Regions from separate parts of the Pseudoduganella sp. LjRoot289 genome, predicted to be linked through region 3. Evidence: predicted binding sites of a transcription regulator. Region 3 holds the regulator's gene; each other region holds the start of a gene.

Evidence for each region. The regulator FNR, encoded in region 3, switches genes on or off when oxygen is low (the NO sensors DNR and NnrR bind a similar motif). The targets are predictions, from matches to a motif close to TTGATNNNNATCAA.
Region 1: ACSQ8Y_RS08400 (serine protein kinase) is a predicted target of FNR. The motif match lies at 3,541-3,554, and genes of this name have one in related genera.
Region 2: ACSQ8Y_RS01690 (universal stress protein) is a predicted target of FNR. The motif match lies at 1,362-1,375, and genes of this name have one in related genera.

Annotation. Positions count from the first base shown of each region.
Region 1 covers NZ_CAXUPN020000001.1:1,958,112-1,963,379, reverse strand. Annotated here, with positions in the region: gene ACSQ8Y_RS08425 (heavy metal translocating P-type ATPase) at 1-2, opposite strand, end outside; gene ACSQ8Y_RS08420 (hypothetical protein) at 551-958, shown strand; gene ACSQ8Y_RS08415 (LysR family transcriptional regulator) at 971-1,879, shown strand; gene ACSQ8Y_RS08410 (YoaK family protein) at 1,951-2,691, shown strand; gene ACSQ8Y_RS08405 (LuxR C-terminal-related transcriptional regulator) at 2,835-3,491, shown strand; gene ACSQ8Y_RS08400 (serine protein kinase) at 3,605-5,268, shown strand, end outside.
Region 2 covers NZ_CAXUPN020000001.1:384,520-389,787, reverse strand. Annotated here, with positions in the region: gene ACSQ8Y_RS01700 (chemotaxis protein CheA) at 1-215, opposite strand, end outside; gene ACSQ8Y_RS01695 (protein phosphatase CheZ) at 215-1,051, opposite strand; gene ACSQ8Y_RS01690 (universal stress protein) at 1,465-1,932, shown strand; gene ACSQ8Y_RS01685 (response regulator) at 2,006-2,650, shown strand; gene ACSQ8Y_RS01680 (Crp/Fnr family transcriptional regulator) at 2,788-3,690, shown strand; gene hemP (hemin uptake protein HemP) at 3,825-4,028, shown strand; gene ACSQ8Y_RS01670 (hypothetical protein) at 4,109-4,450, shown strand; gene ACSQ8Y_RS01665 (DUF2325 domain-containing protein) at 4,455-5,268, shown strand, end outside.
Region 3 covers NZ_CAXUPN020000001.1:5,663,345-5,668,612, forward strand. Annotated here, with positions in the region: gene ccoG (cytochrome c oxidase accessory protein CcoG) at 1-791, shown strand, start outside; gene ACSQ8Y_RS24265 (FixH family protein) at 802-1,329, shown strand; gene fnr (fumarate/nitrate reduction transcriptional regulator Fnr) at 1,336-2,094, opposite strand; gene ACSQ8Y_RS24275 (RNA polymerase sigma factor) at 2,141-2,659, opposite strand; gene ACSQ8Y_RS24280 (YgaP-like transmembrane domain) at 2,646-2,867, opposite strand; gene ACSQ8Y_RS24285 (MarR family winged helix-turn-helix transcriptional regulator) at 3,009-3,452, shown strand; gene ACSQ8Y_RS24290 (response regulator) at 3,538-5,268, shown strand, end outside.

The DNA.
Region 1 (5,268 bases), 3.7 Mb from region 3:
ATGATGCCGTCCTAAACTTATCGAGCTTGCAGTCTAGACCTTACCATGATGGGAAGGTCAAGCGCATGCTGTCGAAAACGACATCATGTTCATGTGCCAAGCAGGCCAGCGCGCCGATGCTGCACTGGGCCAAAACGCCGGCGGCCGCCGCCGCCCGTTTCACACCGGGACAGTCAACAGCTGGCACACAGAAGCTGCCGGGCGCGCCTAGCCAGTCGCATGCATGGCATTGATGCTCATTGCCCGCAGCCATAAGTATTGCTCATGGATTGTTCATAAATGCCTAACGATCCCCGTGCAATCCTATCGTGCGTTACCGGTTTTAACACATCGTTACAATTGTTACCCTGTCCGGTGGGAATGTGTGCGTTTTCTGCAAAATGAGCATGATAATATCGCCTCCACTTTGCATACACTCTGCATTTGGCGCATGATGTAATGCAGTGCACCAAATGTCAAAAAAATAAAATATTTGTTGTCTTGGAGTAATAGTGATATCATCCAAGTCCACGCCGCTAGAATTCGGCTCGCATAAAAGGCAAACTCGAAGATGGAATTATTCAACAAGTCCGGCGTTTTGGTGGCAACGGTGCTGGTTTCCGTTGGCATACTGATCGGTGTGCAGGCCAAGGACGATATGGTTCCCCCTGCCCCCGTCATCGAAGCGACGGCATTGCAGATGAATAAAAATGGAAATATTGCTGCGGAGCGGCGACTGCGCGAATGGGCCGAACAAGGTTCCGCCGTGGCGCGCCGCGAACTGGCCCGCCAGTACCTGTCCGACGCAGCGCGGCGCGATGAAGCGCTCAAGCTGTTCGAGGAGGCCGCCAGCGCCGGCGACAGCCAGGCTGTCATGCATTTGTCTGAATTGCACCGTGAAATCCGGGAAGCCGGACTCGGCTCCATCAAGGAAGCCGCCGCCACCCGCACCGCCGCCAACAGCTGGAACCGCTACTAAGCTGCCAGCCAGATGGATCGCCTGCGCGCGCTGGAAGTTTTTGTCGAAGTCGTCCGCAAGGAAAGCTTTGCCCGGGCAGCCGAAGCGCTTGATACTTCCCCCGCCAACGTCACCCGCTATATCAGCGATCTCGAAGCGCATTTGCACACCAGGCTGTTGAACCGCAGCTCGCGCCGCATGTCGCTCACCTCCAGCGGCGAAGCGCTGTTTGAACGCGCCAAGTCCATCCTCGACGAAGTGGCCGAAGCCGAAGCCATCGTCTCCTCCGCCACCATGCAGCCGCGCGGCCTGCTGCGCATCAATGCCCCGCTCAGTTTCGGCGTGCAGCACCTGGCGCCGCTGTGGCCGCGTTTCATGGAGCGCTACCCCGACGTGCAGCTGGAAGTGGCGCTGATCGACCGCGTGGTCGACATCGTCGAGGAAGGCTATGACATGGCGGTGCGCATCTCGCGCGCCGGCCCCACCTCGAACGTGGCGCGCAAGCTGGCCAGTTCCCGCAATATGCTGTGCGCCGCGCCGGCCTATCTCGCCAGGCGCGGCATGCCGGCCACGCCGGCCGACCTGCTCAAGCACAACTGCATAGCTTATAGCTACCATGCCAGCGACGAGTGGCAATTGCTGGATCTGGAACAGAAACTGCACACGGTGAAGATTCCATTCATGATGCGCACCAATAACGGCGACACCGCGCGCGCCGTTGCGCTGGGCGGCCAGGGCATCATCTGGCAGCCAACCTTCCTGATCGGCGCCGACCTGCGCGCCGGCCGCCTGGTGCAGGTGCTGCCCGACTACCACCTGCCCGACATCGACATCCAGGCCGTCTACCCCAGCCGCCGTCACCTGAGCGCCAAGGTGCGCGTGATGATCGATTTCCTGGCCGAGGCGTTCAAGGAAACGCCGCCCTGGGAACGGCCCGCCTAGGGCATATGGGAGAGCGCGCACGGCGGCCGCCTGCGTTACAGTGCCTGCATTGACAGGATGTGGAGGATTTCATGGCGGACGGCAAGCTCATTGACAGTAAAACCGGCGAGGCGGCGGTCCCTGCAGCGGACCCGGGCGCGGCGCAGCTGGCTGCCCGGCAGGCGGGAAGGCAGGCGGTCGCCCTCGGCTTCATCGCGGGCTACGTCGACACGCTGGGCTTTGTGGCCCTGTTCGGGCTGTTCACCGCCCACGTCACCGGCAACTTCGTGCTGATCGGCAGCGAGCTGGCGCGGCCAGGCGGCAGCAGCGTAACGATCAAATTCCTCGCCTTTGCGTCTTTCGTGGCGGCCGTCGCCCTGACCCGCCTGTACATCCTGTGGCTGGAGCGGGGCCAGGCAGCGCCGCTGCGTTCGGTATTGTGGCTGCAATTAGTCTTGCTGCTGGGCTTCATGCTGGCGGGCTTGGCCGCACTGCCCCTGACCGCCTCCGACACGCCGCTGGCGCTGCTGGCCGGCACCCTGGGCGCCGCCGCGATGGGCGTGCAGAATGCCGCCGCTAAGTTGCTGCTCGCCAACCTGACACCAACCACGGTCATGACGGGCAACGTCACGCAGCTGGTGATCGACCTGGTCGACATCCTGCGCGGCGGCGCCGACACGTCCATCCACCGCCGCTGCGCCAAATTCCTGTGGCCCATCCTGGCCTTCGGCGTGGGCTGCGCAGGGGGGGCGTTTGGCTTTGTCTATGCCGGCTTTTACGGCTTGCTGCTGCCGGCCGCGCTGCTGGCCTGGCTCGCGCTGCGGGCCGGCTAGCGTGCAAGCCGCGCGCAAACCGCGTGCAAAGCCGATGTTAAACCGGATTAACATCTCTTAACTTGCCCTGCCTGCGTTGCCCGTCCATCATGTATGCATGAGAAGCAGCAGCGCCCGCTGCTGCAGCACGCAGGAGAACCACCATGCAACCCCATACCCTGAACGTTCACATCATGCATGCAGACCCGGTCATGACGGCGGGTCTGCGCGTCATCCTCGGCGACCATGCCGACTTCTCCGTCTCCACGCACGCGGTCTGCCCGCATGCCCTCAGCATGGCCCACGTCATCGTGGCCGACTACCAGGGCGGCATCGCCGCCGCCCGCCAGATGCCGCAGGACCGCTACAGCCCGGCCCCGCGCGTGCTCATCGTGACCCAGTTCGACAAGGAATGGGAAGTGCGCATGGCCATGGACAGCGGCGTGCACGGCTATCTGCTGCAAGGCTGCAGCGCCGACGAACTGGTGAAGGCTACGCGTTCCCTGAGCCAGGGTCTGCGCCACCTGAGCGAATCGGTGACCCGCTGCGTGGCCGACAGCCTGAGCCGCGAGTCCCTGACCGGCCGCGAAACCGACGTGCTGCGCCTGCTGGCCCAGGGCTGCTGCAACAAGTCCATCGCGCGCGAACTGGGCATCGGCGTCGGCACGGTGAAGACCCACGTGAAGGGTTTGATGAGCAAGCTCGACGCCACCGCCCGCACCCACGCGGTGGTGGTGGCAACCCAGCGCGGCCTGATCGGCCCGAGCCAGGGCCTGATGCGCCGGCCTGTCAACGGCTTCCACAACGCCGCACTCCAATAAGGTTCGTGCGGACTGAACCTCCGCAAACCGCAAAGTTCCCTCAGCACCATTGACCCAGATCAGCCTCTGCTTTGCTCCACGGACGATACTGGGGCAAACCGGAGGAGACCACCGTGGCCCAGCATCAGCAATTCCTGAACTGCCTGCACGCCTACACCCAGCAGCACCGCGCCGAACCATGGCGCGGCAACTTCGGACTATTCATGGAGCAGGTGCTGGCGGCCTCCCCGGCCGCGCCCTCCCTGCTGGCGCGCAGCGCGCACCAGTACACCTGGGACATGCTGCGCTGGAGCGGAGAGAGCCATCCCGGCGGGCTGTTCGCAGAAGAACTGTTCGGCATGGACGATGCCATCGCCCGCGTCACCAGCTATTTCCAGGCGGCGGCGGCCGGCTCCGAAGTCGGGCGCCGGCTGCTGCTGCTGCTCGGTCCGCCATCCGGCGGCAAATCCACCCTCGTCATCCTGCTCAAGCGCGGCCTCGAGGAATACAGCCAGACCGAGGCCGGCGCACTGTACGCCATCGCCGGCTGCCCGGTGCATGAGTCGCCGCTGCATTTGCTGCCGCACACCTTGCGCGGCAGCTTCCGCGAAACCTATGGCGCCGAGGCGTCCGGTGAACTGTGTCCGCACTGCCGCGCGCGGCTGGAGCAGCAGCACGGCGGCGACTTCCTGCAAATGCCGGTCGAGCGCATGGTCATCTCCGAGGCGGGCCGCAGCGGCATCGGCACCTACGCGCCGCACGACCCGTCCACGGCCGACATGTCCGACCTGGTCGGTTCGATCGACCTGGCCAAGGTGGCCGAGGTGGGCGACGAGGGCGATCCGCGCGCCTGGTCCTGGTCGGGCGCCGTCTACGCCGCCAGCCGCGGCATGCTGGAAATGATAGAGATCCTGAAGGCGAAGCGCGAATTCCTGCACCTGCTGCTGACGCTGACGCAGGAAAAGAACGTCAAGGTGGCGCGCTTTCCGCTGATCCACCTGGACGAGACCATCGTCGCCCACACCAACCTGGCCGAGTTCCGCCGTTTCGTGCAGGAGAGCGAGAACGAGGCGCTGCTCGACCGCATGGTCATCGTGCAGGTGCCATACACGCTGGACTACCGCGAGGAAGCGCGCATATACGGCAAGCTGATCAAGTCCGCCGCGCCCGCCTTCCGCGACGTGCACCTGGATCCGCACGCGCTGCATGCGGCGGCCGTGTTCGCCATCCTGAGCCGTTTGCCGGACGCCGATGGCAAGGAGGACGAAGCGATACGCACGGTGCGGCTGCGGGCCGGCGAAGACGTCGACGGCATGCAGCGGCCCGAACGCGCCGCCGCGCGCGCGCGCGAAGGGGCGGCGGACGAGGGCCTGGCAGGGGTATCGCCGCGCTTCGTGGTCAATGCGCTGTCGCACGCCATCATCCGCTCCGGCCGCGCCAGCCTGGGCACCATGGACGTGCTGCTGGCGCTGAAGGAAGCGATCGACGGCGACGCCCGTATCGACGCCAGGTGCAAGCGGCGCTGGATCGCGCACCTGGTGGTGGCGCGCAAGGCCTTCTACAACGGCTGGGTGAAGGAAGACGTGCACCGCGCGCTGTTCGTCTCCTTCGAACGGGAGGCGCAGGACTTGCTGGACAAATACCTGGACGAGGTGGAAGCCATGCTGGACAACCGCCAGGTCAGCGATCCCATCACCAGCGACGAACGCCGCCCGGACGAGCGCTTCCTGCGCGCTGTGGAGGAAAAGATCCATGTCAGCGAGGCGGGCAAGCAGTCGTTCCGGCAGGAGGTGGTGCG
Region 2 (5,268 bases), 5.3 Mb from region 3:
AGCGCGTCGAACAGGTTTTCGGTCAGGTGGCAGGCCGACACCAGCGCGCCCAGGCTCATGAAGCCGGCGCCGCCCTTGATGGTGTGGAAGGCCCGGAACACCGCGTTCAGCGTTTCCTTGTTTTCAGGATCGCGTTCGAGGCGCAGCAGGTTTTCCTCGACATTTACCGCCAAGTCCATCGCCTCGACGACGAACTCCTTGAGCATATCGTCCATTAGAATCCCAGATCGGCAAGAAGGTCATCGACATTGTCCTGGTTCAACGCCACCGTCGGGGCGGAGGGGCCGGACATCAGCGACACCTCTTTTTGCGCGATCTTCTCGCGCACCTCGGTCGGAGCATTGTCGCGCAGCAACTGCGCCAACTCGGTCTCCACCGTCTTGGTGATCACCACCACCTTCTTGATCAGCTGGCCGGTGATGTCCTGGAAATCCTGCGCCATCATGATGTCGAGCAGGCGGGCCTTCTCGGCCTCGGTGGCCTCGGACACGGCTTGCGCAAAGGCGCGCGAATCGCCGGCCAGGGACTTGAACTGGTCGATGCTGAGCTTGCCCGCGTACAGGTCGGCCCAGCGCTCTTCCATTTCCTTGGATTTCTTCGACAGCACATCCTGCGCCGGCATGCCGTCGTCCAGGGTGTTGAGCACCTTGTTGGCGGCCTGTTCGGTCAGCGAGGCGACGTATTCCAGGCGGTCCTGGGCGTCGACGATCTGGGTCGAGGCCTCGGTCAGCGCCTTGTCGTAGCCCAGTTCGCGCAGCGAATCGTGCAGCAGGCGCACGATGCCGCCCAGGCGCTCGAACATCGGGTTGCCCTCGTGGTCGTGGGTGGCGGCGGCCGGCGCGGCGGCTGCGGGGGCGGCGGCCGGGGCTGCGGCTGCTGGGGCTGCTGGGGCGGCGGCCGGAGCCGGGCGGGAGGCGGAGACTTCGTCGAACAAGCTCTCCAGGTCGTCTTCGGCGGATGCGGCTGCAGCAGGGGCCGGTGCGGGTTCTGTAGCGCGTTGCGCGGACACTTCATCAAATAGTGCATCGAAATCATCAGCGGCGTTGGTCATATCCCTGCTTCTCCATAATTTGTCAAAATGCTGCACATGCTGTTCACCCCGGCGTCCCTCGTGATGACACCCGGCAATATTCAACCGCTTACGCGAGTGTAGCAGGGGGCTGCCCGCTAATTCAATCACCAGTGCCGGAAAGCGGCCTGCCCTGCCCTGCCGCGTGGCGAAAAGGAAGTTTACTGTTGTATTTGCAGATACTAACATCGCTGGATGCCATCCGGGTATGCCCCATGGGAACAAATACGGGCGGCGGCGAAAAAATCGCGCCGGGACAGCTTGGCGTTTTGGGCACCTAACCGGAAGTTTCTTGATAAATATCAAGTCTTTCCATCCTAATAATGGGCCAAATCGGGGCTACAATAAAGTATGAGGCCCGATGCCAGCCCGATACCCCGCGAAAGGAGCTGCTTATGTACCGCAAAATCCTGATTACAACCGATGGTTCGGCTGTCTCGAGCATGACGGCGTGCGCCGGCGTCTCCTTCGCCCAGCAAATGGGCGCCGATGTGCTGGCTTTATTTGTCGCCCCTGAATACCAATACCCGATTTATGTCGAGATCATCCCGCCCAGCTATCCGAGCGAAGAGGAATACCGCGCCGCCATGCGCCGCGCCGGGGCAGACCATGTGCAACCCATCCTGGAAGCCTGCCGCAAGAAAGGCCTGGAATGCGAGGGCATGACGGCCTTCGCCGAGAGCACGGCGCTGAAAATCGTCGAAGTGGCGGAACAGCAAGGCTGCGACCTGATCTTCATGGGCTCGCACGGCCGCAGCGGCTGGGGCCAGTTGCTGCTGGGCAGCGTCACCCACAAAGTGCTGTCGCATTCCAAGCTGCCGGTGCTGGTGCACCGCCTGATCAAAGAGCCGCTGCCGGACTGACCGCGACTTAACGCAGGTGGCGGCCGCGCCGCCACCTTCTCCCCATACCCAGTCATTCACCCCACGCAACCCAATGATAAGAATTGTCATAGCAGACGACCACACCATCATGCGCGAAGGACTCAAGCGCATCCTCGACGGAGCACCCGACATCGACATCGTAGGCGAGGCCATAGACGGCTTCGAAGTGCTGAACCACATCCGCCAGGGCGGCTTCGACCTGCTGCTGCTGGACCTGTCCATGCCGGGCCGCAGCGGTGTCGAGCTGATCCGCCAGATCAAGAGCGAAGCGCCCAAGCTGGCCATCCTCATCCTTACCATGCACGAGGAAGAGCAGTACGCGGTGCGCGCCATCCGCGCCGGCGCCCAGGGCTATCTGACCAAGGAAAGCGCCGGCACCCAGCTGGTGGGGGCGATCCGCCGCGTGGCCGCAGGCCGCCCCTACATCAGCACCGAGGTGGCCGAGCAACTGGCCCTGAACATCATGATGCCGAACGAGAGCCTGTTGCATAAACAGCTGTCGGACCGCGAATTCGAGGTTTTTTCGCTCTTGGTGGCAGGAAAATCGATCACCGAAATCGCCAATGGCTTGCATCTTAGTGTAAAGACGGTCAGCACCCACAAAACCCGCATCATGCAGAAGATGGGCATGAATTCCCTCTCTGAGATGGTGCAGTATGCCGTCGCCCACCGCCTGCTCTCCCCCTTCAAGACCTAGGAATATTCCTACGGACGGGCGCAGACTCCTACGCCCACATTCAGCCTCTGCTGATATCCCCGGCAAGATCATGTTGGCATACTGAAATCACACGTCAGAAGTTGCCAGATGTTCATAATTGTCACAGGGAGAAAAGCATGCAGTCCACGCAAATATCTGAGTTCCGCCCCGGCATGCCGGTGGCGCAGCCGCCCGGTCTGGAAGCGGGACGCCAGCGCCAAGGCCGCCTGTGGTCGAATCTGAAGGAAGTCTGCGAACTGCTGCACATCCCTCCGGTCAATATCGCCCATTCCGAAGAACTGCTGTTCCAGCACGTGCAGTTCAAGACCGGCCAGCGCATCCACACCATCGGCCAGCCTTTCGACATGCTCTACATCGTCAACTCCGGCTTCCTGAAGACCGTGCTGATCGACGAATTCGGCAACGAACAGGTACTCAGCTTCCCGATGAAGGGCGACATGATGGGCGTGGACGGCATCCACACCCGCCATTACTCGTCCGAGGCGGTGGCGCTGTCGGACTGCGACCTGATCCTGCTGCCCTTCCGCAAGCTGGCCGCGCTGGGCCGTGTGCATATCGAACTGGAAAACATGATGTACGGCGTGATGAGCCGCGAACTGGTGCGCGAGCAAGCCATGATAGGCATGCTGGGCGCGCTCAGCGCCGAGGCGCGCGTGGCGCGCTTCCTGGTGGCGCTGTCGGACCGCTTCGCGCAAATGGGCTACTCCAGCAAGCTGTTCAACCTGCGCATGACGCGCCACGAAATCGGCAGCTACCTGGGCCTGACGCTGGAGACCGTCAGCCGTACGCTGTCAGCCTTCAACGAAGTCGGCCTGATCAGCGTGGACCAGCGCACCATCGGCATCAAGGATCCGGAAGCGCTGAAAAACCTGCGCCGGCTGCCGCCGTCGCGCGCGCGCGGACGCCAGCCCTCGGCCAGCCGCGCCAAGGCGGCCGCAGCGGCCGCCGCCGCCGCCGTGGTGGTTGCCGCGACACCGTCCCAGCCCGCAGAGCCGGCCGAACCGATGGTCGCCGCCTGAGGCCTTGCCCCCCTTTCCCAGTTTGGCCCGCCCCGGCGGGCCTTTTTTATGGGCCGCCAAAAATACCCTTGCAAATACGGCACGCCTGGTGAATAATGCAAATGCGAATCGTTCTCATTTAAAGGAGTAGAGCAATGCATGCAGACAAATCCCCGGCCTCCCCCCTGGTTCCGGCGGCCAGCGCCGCCATCCCTGCCCCGCTGCGCACGGCACCGGCCGTCCGCCGCCTGACCAGCGCCGGCCTGATGCAAGACCAGCGCGAAGTGGAAATCGAACACGGCAGCAAGATCTACCGCCTGCGCATCACCCAGCTCGGCAAGCTGATCCTGACCGCCTGAGCGCCCCCCTGTCGTCCCCTTCCCCAGCCAGCCAGCCGCCCCGCGGCAGCCAGCCACCCTGACCTAGCGAGGAGTGCCTGATGGCTATTATCGACCGTAGCAACCCGATTTTTCTCACCACCAACAAGGACGGCCAGCGCCCGGAGCTGATGCTGTCGGCCGTGCTGCACCTGATGTCGCACTACACGGCCAGCGCCGGCGAGAGCGGCGCCTGTCTGAAACTGGCTTGCGTCATCGAACGCCACCTGAAGGCGCTGGCCGGACTGCCGGAACTGGCGCCGGTGCTGAGCGCCACCTGCCTGCAGTTGTCCGAGCAATGGGCCGGGGTGGTCGAGCGCGCCATGCCGGCCCCGGAAAAGAACACCTTCCTGGCCCGCATCATGGCGCGCACCCGCAGCGAGCAAACAGTCGAAGGCGCTTGATCCCATGTGCGACAAACATGCAAGACCGGCGTCCGCCCCCGCCCAGACTTCGCGCCGGCGCCGCCTGTGGGAACTGGGCCATGCCAGCCACTGCCCGCTGGTCGGCGTGGGCATGCCGCTGGCGGCGCTGCGCAAGCTGGTGGGGAAAATCACGGGCGGCACCGTGGTGGCGGACGACTATGAAGTCCACGTCGGCGTGGTCACCGAGTGCAACAGCCGCAACCGCCTGTCCGAGGCGCTGCAGAAGGAACTCGAGCGGCGCTATGCCGGCGTGCTGCTGCGCTTCAGGAACGCCAAGGATGCCGAGGCGGTGGCCGCGCTCTGGCGCGCGGCGGTGGCCAACGGCGACGTGGCGGGCGCCTTCTGGGCCGGCCTGACGCATGCGCGCTGCACGCCGGAACTGGAGGAGCAGATGTGCCGCGACCTGCACATGGTGCAACACCAGGCCGGCGCCTGCGCGCGCGCCGACATCACGCGCTTCCACGCCGTGCTGGAGGAGAACTCGCGCATGACGCGCGAACTGGCGCGGCTGCAGCAGCGCAACGCGGCCATGCAACTGGAGCGCAATGCCGAACTGGACCAGCACGCCAGCCAGTTGATGCAGTTGCGCGCCCAGCTGGTGGGGCGCGAGAGCCTGGCCGATTCGCTGCGCCACGAGCTTGAGCAGCTGCGCGCCTCGATACCCGGCCTGGAAACGCGCGACCGCCTGTCCCAGCGCCTGAGCCAGGTCGACGAGCGCGAGCGCGCGCTGCGCAACCAGGTGGGCGAATTGCGGCAGGAACTGGCCCGTGCCAACGCCGCGCTGGCGGTCCAGGCCG
Region 3 (5,268 bases):
GGCTGCGCGAGCAGGTGTGCAAATACATGTGCCCCTACGCCCGCTTCCAGAGTTCGATGTTCGACCGCGACACCCTGATCATCACCTACAACGCAAAACGCGGCGAGCCGCGCGGCCCTCTGGGAAAAAAGGCGGCGAACGGCGCAGGGGGCGCCGGCGGCAGCTGCATCGACTGTTCCATGTGCGTGCAGGTTTGCCCGGTCGGCATCGACATCCGCAAGGGCCTGCAGTACGAATGCATAGGCTGCGCCGCCTGCGTGGACGCCTGCAACGGCGTGATGGACAAGACCGGCCAGCCGCGCGGGCTGATCCTCTACAGCACCGACCACGCGCTGGCCGAAGGCTACACGCCGGCGCAGATCCGCCGCCACGCGCTGCGCCCGAGGGTGCTGGTGTACGCGGCCATCCTGGCCCTGATCGTGGGCGCCGTGGGTAGCGCGCTGTGGCTGCGCACACCCCTGAAGATGGACGTGATACGCGACCGGGGCGCCATGGGGCGCGAGGTGGAGGACGGCATGATAGAGAACGTCTACCGCCTGCAAATCATGAACACCTCGGAGCGGCAACACCGCTACCGTATCAGCGTCTCCGGCCTGCCCTCGCTGGCGCTGGTCACGCCCGCCGAGGTGGCGCTGGCCGGCACGGAGACGCGGGCCGTGCCGGTCCGCCTGCGGGCCGCACACGGCGATGGCGAAAAAGGCTCGAACAAGATAGCGATCGAACTGACGGCGCTGGACGATCCGGCGCTGCGGGTGAAGGAAAAAGCGGTATTCATCGTACCGCGCAGATGACAAGGAAAAGATGATGCAATCCCCTGCAATAAAGAAACCCAGGGACTCCGCGCCGCGGCCATGGTGGGAGCAGCGCTGGCCATGGCTGCTGATGCTGGGGCCCTTCATCGTGCTGCTGGCGGGCTTCTACACCGGCTGGCTGGCCTTCTCGCAAGCGGATGCGCTGGTGGCGGGCGACTACTACAAGCGCGGCAAGGCCATCAACCAGGACCTGCGGCGCGACAAGGCCGCCAGCGCGCTGGGCTTGTCCGCCGTGCTGCGTTACGACGTGGCGCGCGGCATCCTGACCGGGAAGATCGACAGCGCGCAGCACGCCGTTCCCCGGCGCGTGACACTGCGCCTGGCGCATGCCACGCAGCCGGCCAAGGACATCATGCTGGAATTGAAGCCCGCCGAGGACGGGGTTTTCGGCGCCGTGCTGCCGATGCTGGAGCGCAGCCGCTGGCAGGTGCTGCTGGAGAGCGGGCAGCGCGAGTGGCGCCTGGAAGGCAACTGGAACTGGCCGCTGCAGCGCGAAATCACCGTGCGGGCCGATTGACGAAGGTCAGCCGCAGCGGTCGGTGCCGGCCGTGATGGCCTTCAGGCGCGGCGGATCGAGCAGCTCGATTTCGCGGTTGCTCACCCTGAGCAAGCCTTCCTTCTTGAACCTGGACAGCAGGCGGCTGATGCTCTCGATGGTCAGCCCCAGGTAGTTGCCGATTTCCTCGCGCGACATGCGCAGCTGGAACTGGGTGGCCGAATAGCCGCGCGCCTCGTAGCGCGAGGACAGGTTGACGATGAAGGCGGCGAAACGCTGGGTGGCCTGCATATTGCCCAGCAACAACATCACGCTCTGCTCGCGCGTGATCTCCTGGCTCATCATGCGATGGAAATGGCGCAGCAAGGTTGGCATATCGGCCAGCAATTGCTGCAGGCTGGAGAACGGTATCTCGCACACCTCGCTGTCTTCCAGCGCCAGGGCGTTGCAGTGGTGGCGGTCGGTGCTGATGGCGTCCATGCCGAGCAGCTCGCCGGCCATCTGGAAGCCGGTGATCTGCTCGGCGCCGTCCGGGTTCACCTGGTAGGTCTTGAAATGGCCGAGACGGATCGCATACAGGCTGGTAAAGGCGTCGCCGATGCGGAACAGCGTGCCGCCGCGCGGCACCTTGCGGCGGCGGCCGATGATCTGGTCCAGGCGTTCCATGTCGGCTTCGCCCAGTCCCATCGGCAGGCAAAGCTGGTGCATGCTGCAGGTGGCGCAGCTGGCGCGCAGCACGTCGACCGTCATGCCGGGGATGGTCAGGGAGGGCAGCTCGATACTCATGCGTCCAGTGTAATCGATCCCGCCCTGCCGCACGCCTAATCCGCAGTCAGGCGATCAGGTATTCCCGCGCCATCTGGCGCGCGCGGTGCAAACGGCTTTTCGCCGCCGGCACGCTCAGGCCCAGTTCCGCGGCGATTTCGGCGATGCTCATCTCGGCGAAGTCGCGCAGCAAGATCGCCTGGCGGTAGTCGGCCGGCAACGACTCAAGCGTCTGCACCAGGTCCAGGCGCAGCCCGGCCGTGTCCTGCGCGGCCAGCCACTGCTCGGCGCGCTCTTCGTCGTAGGGGTCGTAGTTGAGCGCGATCCGCCCCAGGCGGCGGCACTCGCGCTGCACCACCTTGAACATCCAGCCGGAGAAGGCCGCCAGCACGCGCAAGGAAGCCAGGCGGCGCGACAGTACCAGCAGCGCTTCCTGCACCGCGTCGTCGATGTCGCCGGCCAGGCAGGAGCGCCGGGCGTAGCGGCGGATATCGGGCTGGCACAGGCGCAGCAACTGGGCCAGCGCGGCCGGATCGCCGCCGTGGGCGGCGTCCAGCACAGGCCAATGTGTTTCAGAGAGTGCCATTCTTTTTCACTTTATCGAGACGGCGCCCAAACATGGCGCACATGGGGCAGAAGCCGAACAAGCCCGTGGCCGCGATGCCGCCGGCCGATGCCGCCAGCAGGGCGCCGGCCATACCGCCAACGCCGAGCCAGGCGATAGCCGCCGCCAGCAGCCCGGCTGCCACGCGCAGCACGCGCTCGCCGCTTGTCACATTCTTAACATAGAACATTTTGCCCTCCTTTGGGATAGTTGGCTAGATGAGGACCAGCCTCCCCAGACCAGAGGCGGGCGCGCCGCATCTGGATTCGCCGCTTGCCGAATATTTTTCAAAATATTTTTCTTTTCCGGCCGGGCGGGTTAGGCTACGCCCATGACCGCCGCAAAAAAACCACCCCGTCCCCCCATCCTGGACCAGCACCTGTGCTTCAAGCTGTATTCGACATCGCTGAAGATGACGCAGCTGTACAAGCCCATGCTGGCCGAGCTTAATCTCACTTATCCACAATATCTGGTGATGGTGGTGCTGTGGGAGGAGGAGGGCGTGGGCATCAAGGACATCGCCCAGCGCCTGCAGCAGGACTCCGGCTCGATCACGCCGCTGGTCAAACGGCTGGAAGCCGAAGGCTATCTGCTGCGCGGGCGCGACCCACAGGATGAGCGCAACCGCGTGCTGACGCTGACGCAAAAGGGCAAGGATTTGCGCGCGGCCGGCCTGCGCGTGAGCGAGCGGATCGCCCACGCCTGCGCCATCACGCACCAGGACGTGGAGCAGTTGGCCAACGGACTTGATAAACTGAACAGCAATCTTTCCTGAATTGCCATTCCGCCGGTGTGCGGTGCGCCTTGCAAAAAGGCTACTTTGATAGGAGAATTCCCCAGCCCTCCCGACTAAGGACGACATGAAACCGCTCGGCATCAAAGTCAAGGTAGCACTGGCCACCAGCATCACGTCCGTCGTGATGGTGGCACTCGTGACAGTGGTGCAAATGCAGCGCATGCAGGAGGATTTCACGCGGGTGCTGTTCGCGCAGCAGACGGCGCTGATCAACCGCACTGCCGAGGAGCTCGACGACAAGCTCCACATGCTGCTCGGGATCATCGCGCTGTCGGCGCGGAACCAGCCGCTCGGCATCGCCCGCGACCCGGCCGCGCTGCGCGCCTACTACGCCGACCGCGCCGTCCTGTCGCTGTTCGACGACGTGCTGATCCTCGACCCCAAGGGCGAGGTGATCGCCGACTTGCCGGTGGTGCCGGGGCGGGTCGGCGTCAGCGCCAGCGACCGCGCCTATTTCAGGAAAGTGATGGCCACGCGCCAGCCGCTGATCGCCGAGCCGGTGCTCGGGCGCACCAGCAAACGGCCCATCGTGCAGATGGCCGCCCCCATCCTGGACCAGAAGGGCGAGGTGCAGGCGGTGCTGATCGGCGTGCTGCAGCTGTACAAGGACAATGTGCTGGGGCACCTGCGCACGGCCAAGGTGGGACGCACCGGCTATTACTTCGCCGTCACGCGCGCTGAAATACCGGTGTACGTGCTGTATCCCGACATGGCCCGCCTGATGAAGCCGCGCCCTTCCAACGCCAATCCCGCCACCACGCGCGCGCTGAACGAGGGCTTCGAGGGCACCGTCATCAGCACCAACAGCACCGGCCTGCGCGCACTGAACAGCTTCAAGGCGCTCAAATCGGTGGACTGGGTGCTGGCGGCCTCGCTGCCGGTGGAGGAGGCCTTCGAGCCCTTCGAAGGCATGCTGGCGCGGCTCGCCGGGTGGAGTTTCCTGGCCTCGCTGGCCGCGGCCGCGCTGATAGGCTGGCTGACCATGCGCCTGATGTCGCCGCTGGCGCAGCTGCGCGCCGCGATCCAGCAGATGCGCGGCAAGGATGGCGGCTTCACGCCGATACCGGTGCGCAACGAGGACGAGATCGGCGAACTGACCAGGGCCTTCAACAGCTTGATGCAGGAGCGCCAGACCGCCGACGCGCGCCTGCAGGACGTGATCGAGCTGGCGCCCAACGCCTTCGTGGTGGTCGACGAGGGCGGCCGCATCGAGACCTTCAACCGCCAGGCCGAGCGCTACTTCGGCTACCTGCGCCAGGAGGTGCTGGGCCAGCCGGTGGAAATGCTGCTGCCGCCGTCGCAGCGCGACGCGCACGCGGCGCTGCGGCAAGGCTTCGCGTCGACCCAGCTAACGCCCGAACCGGTGCGTATGGGCGTGGGCCGCACCCTGTTCGGTCAGCGCAAGGACAACAGCCGCTTCCCGGTCGAGATCGACCTGAGCGCGATCCGCACCAGCGCCGGCAACAAGGTGCTGGCCATGATTTCCGATATCACGGAACGCTACCGCCTGCGGCTGGAAGTGGAGGCGCGCGCCGCCGAACTGGAACAGGCGCGCGACCGCGCCGAAGCGGCCAACCGCGCCAAGAGCGACTTCGTGGCCAACATGAGCCACGAGATCCGCACACCGATGAATGCGGTGCTGGGCATGTCCTACCTGCTTGGCAACACCTCGCTGACGGCACAGCAGCGCAAATTCCTGTCCATGGTGCAGACTTCGGGCCAGACCCTGCTGGCGATCCTGAACGATGTGCTGGACTTCTCCAAGATCGAGGCGCGCCGCATGGAACTGGCGCCG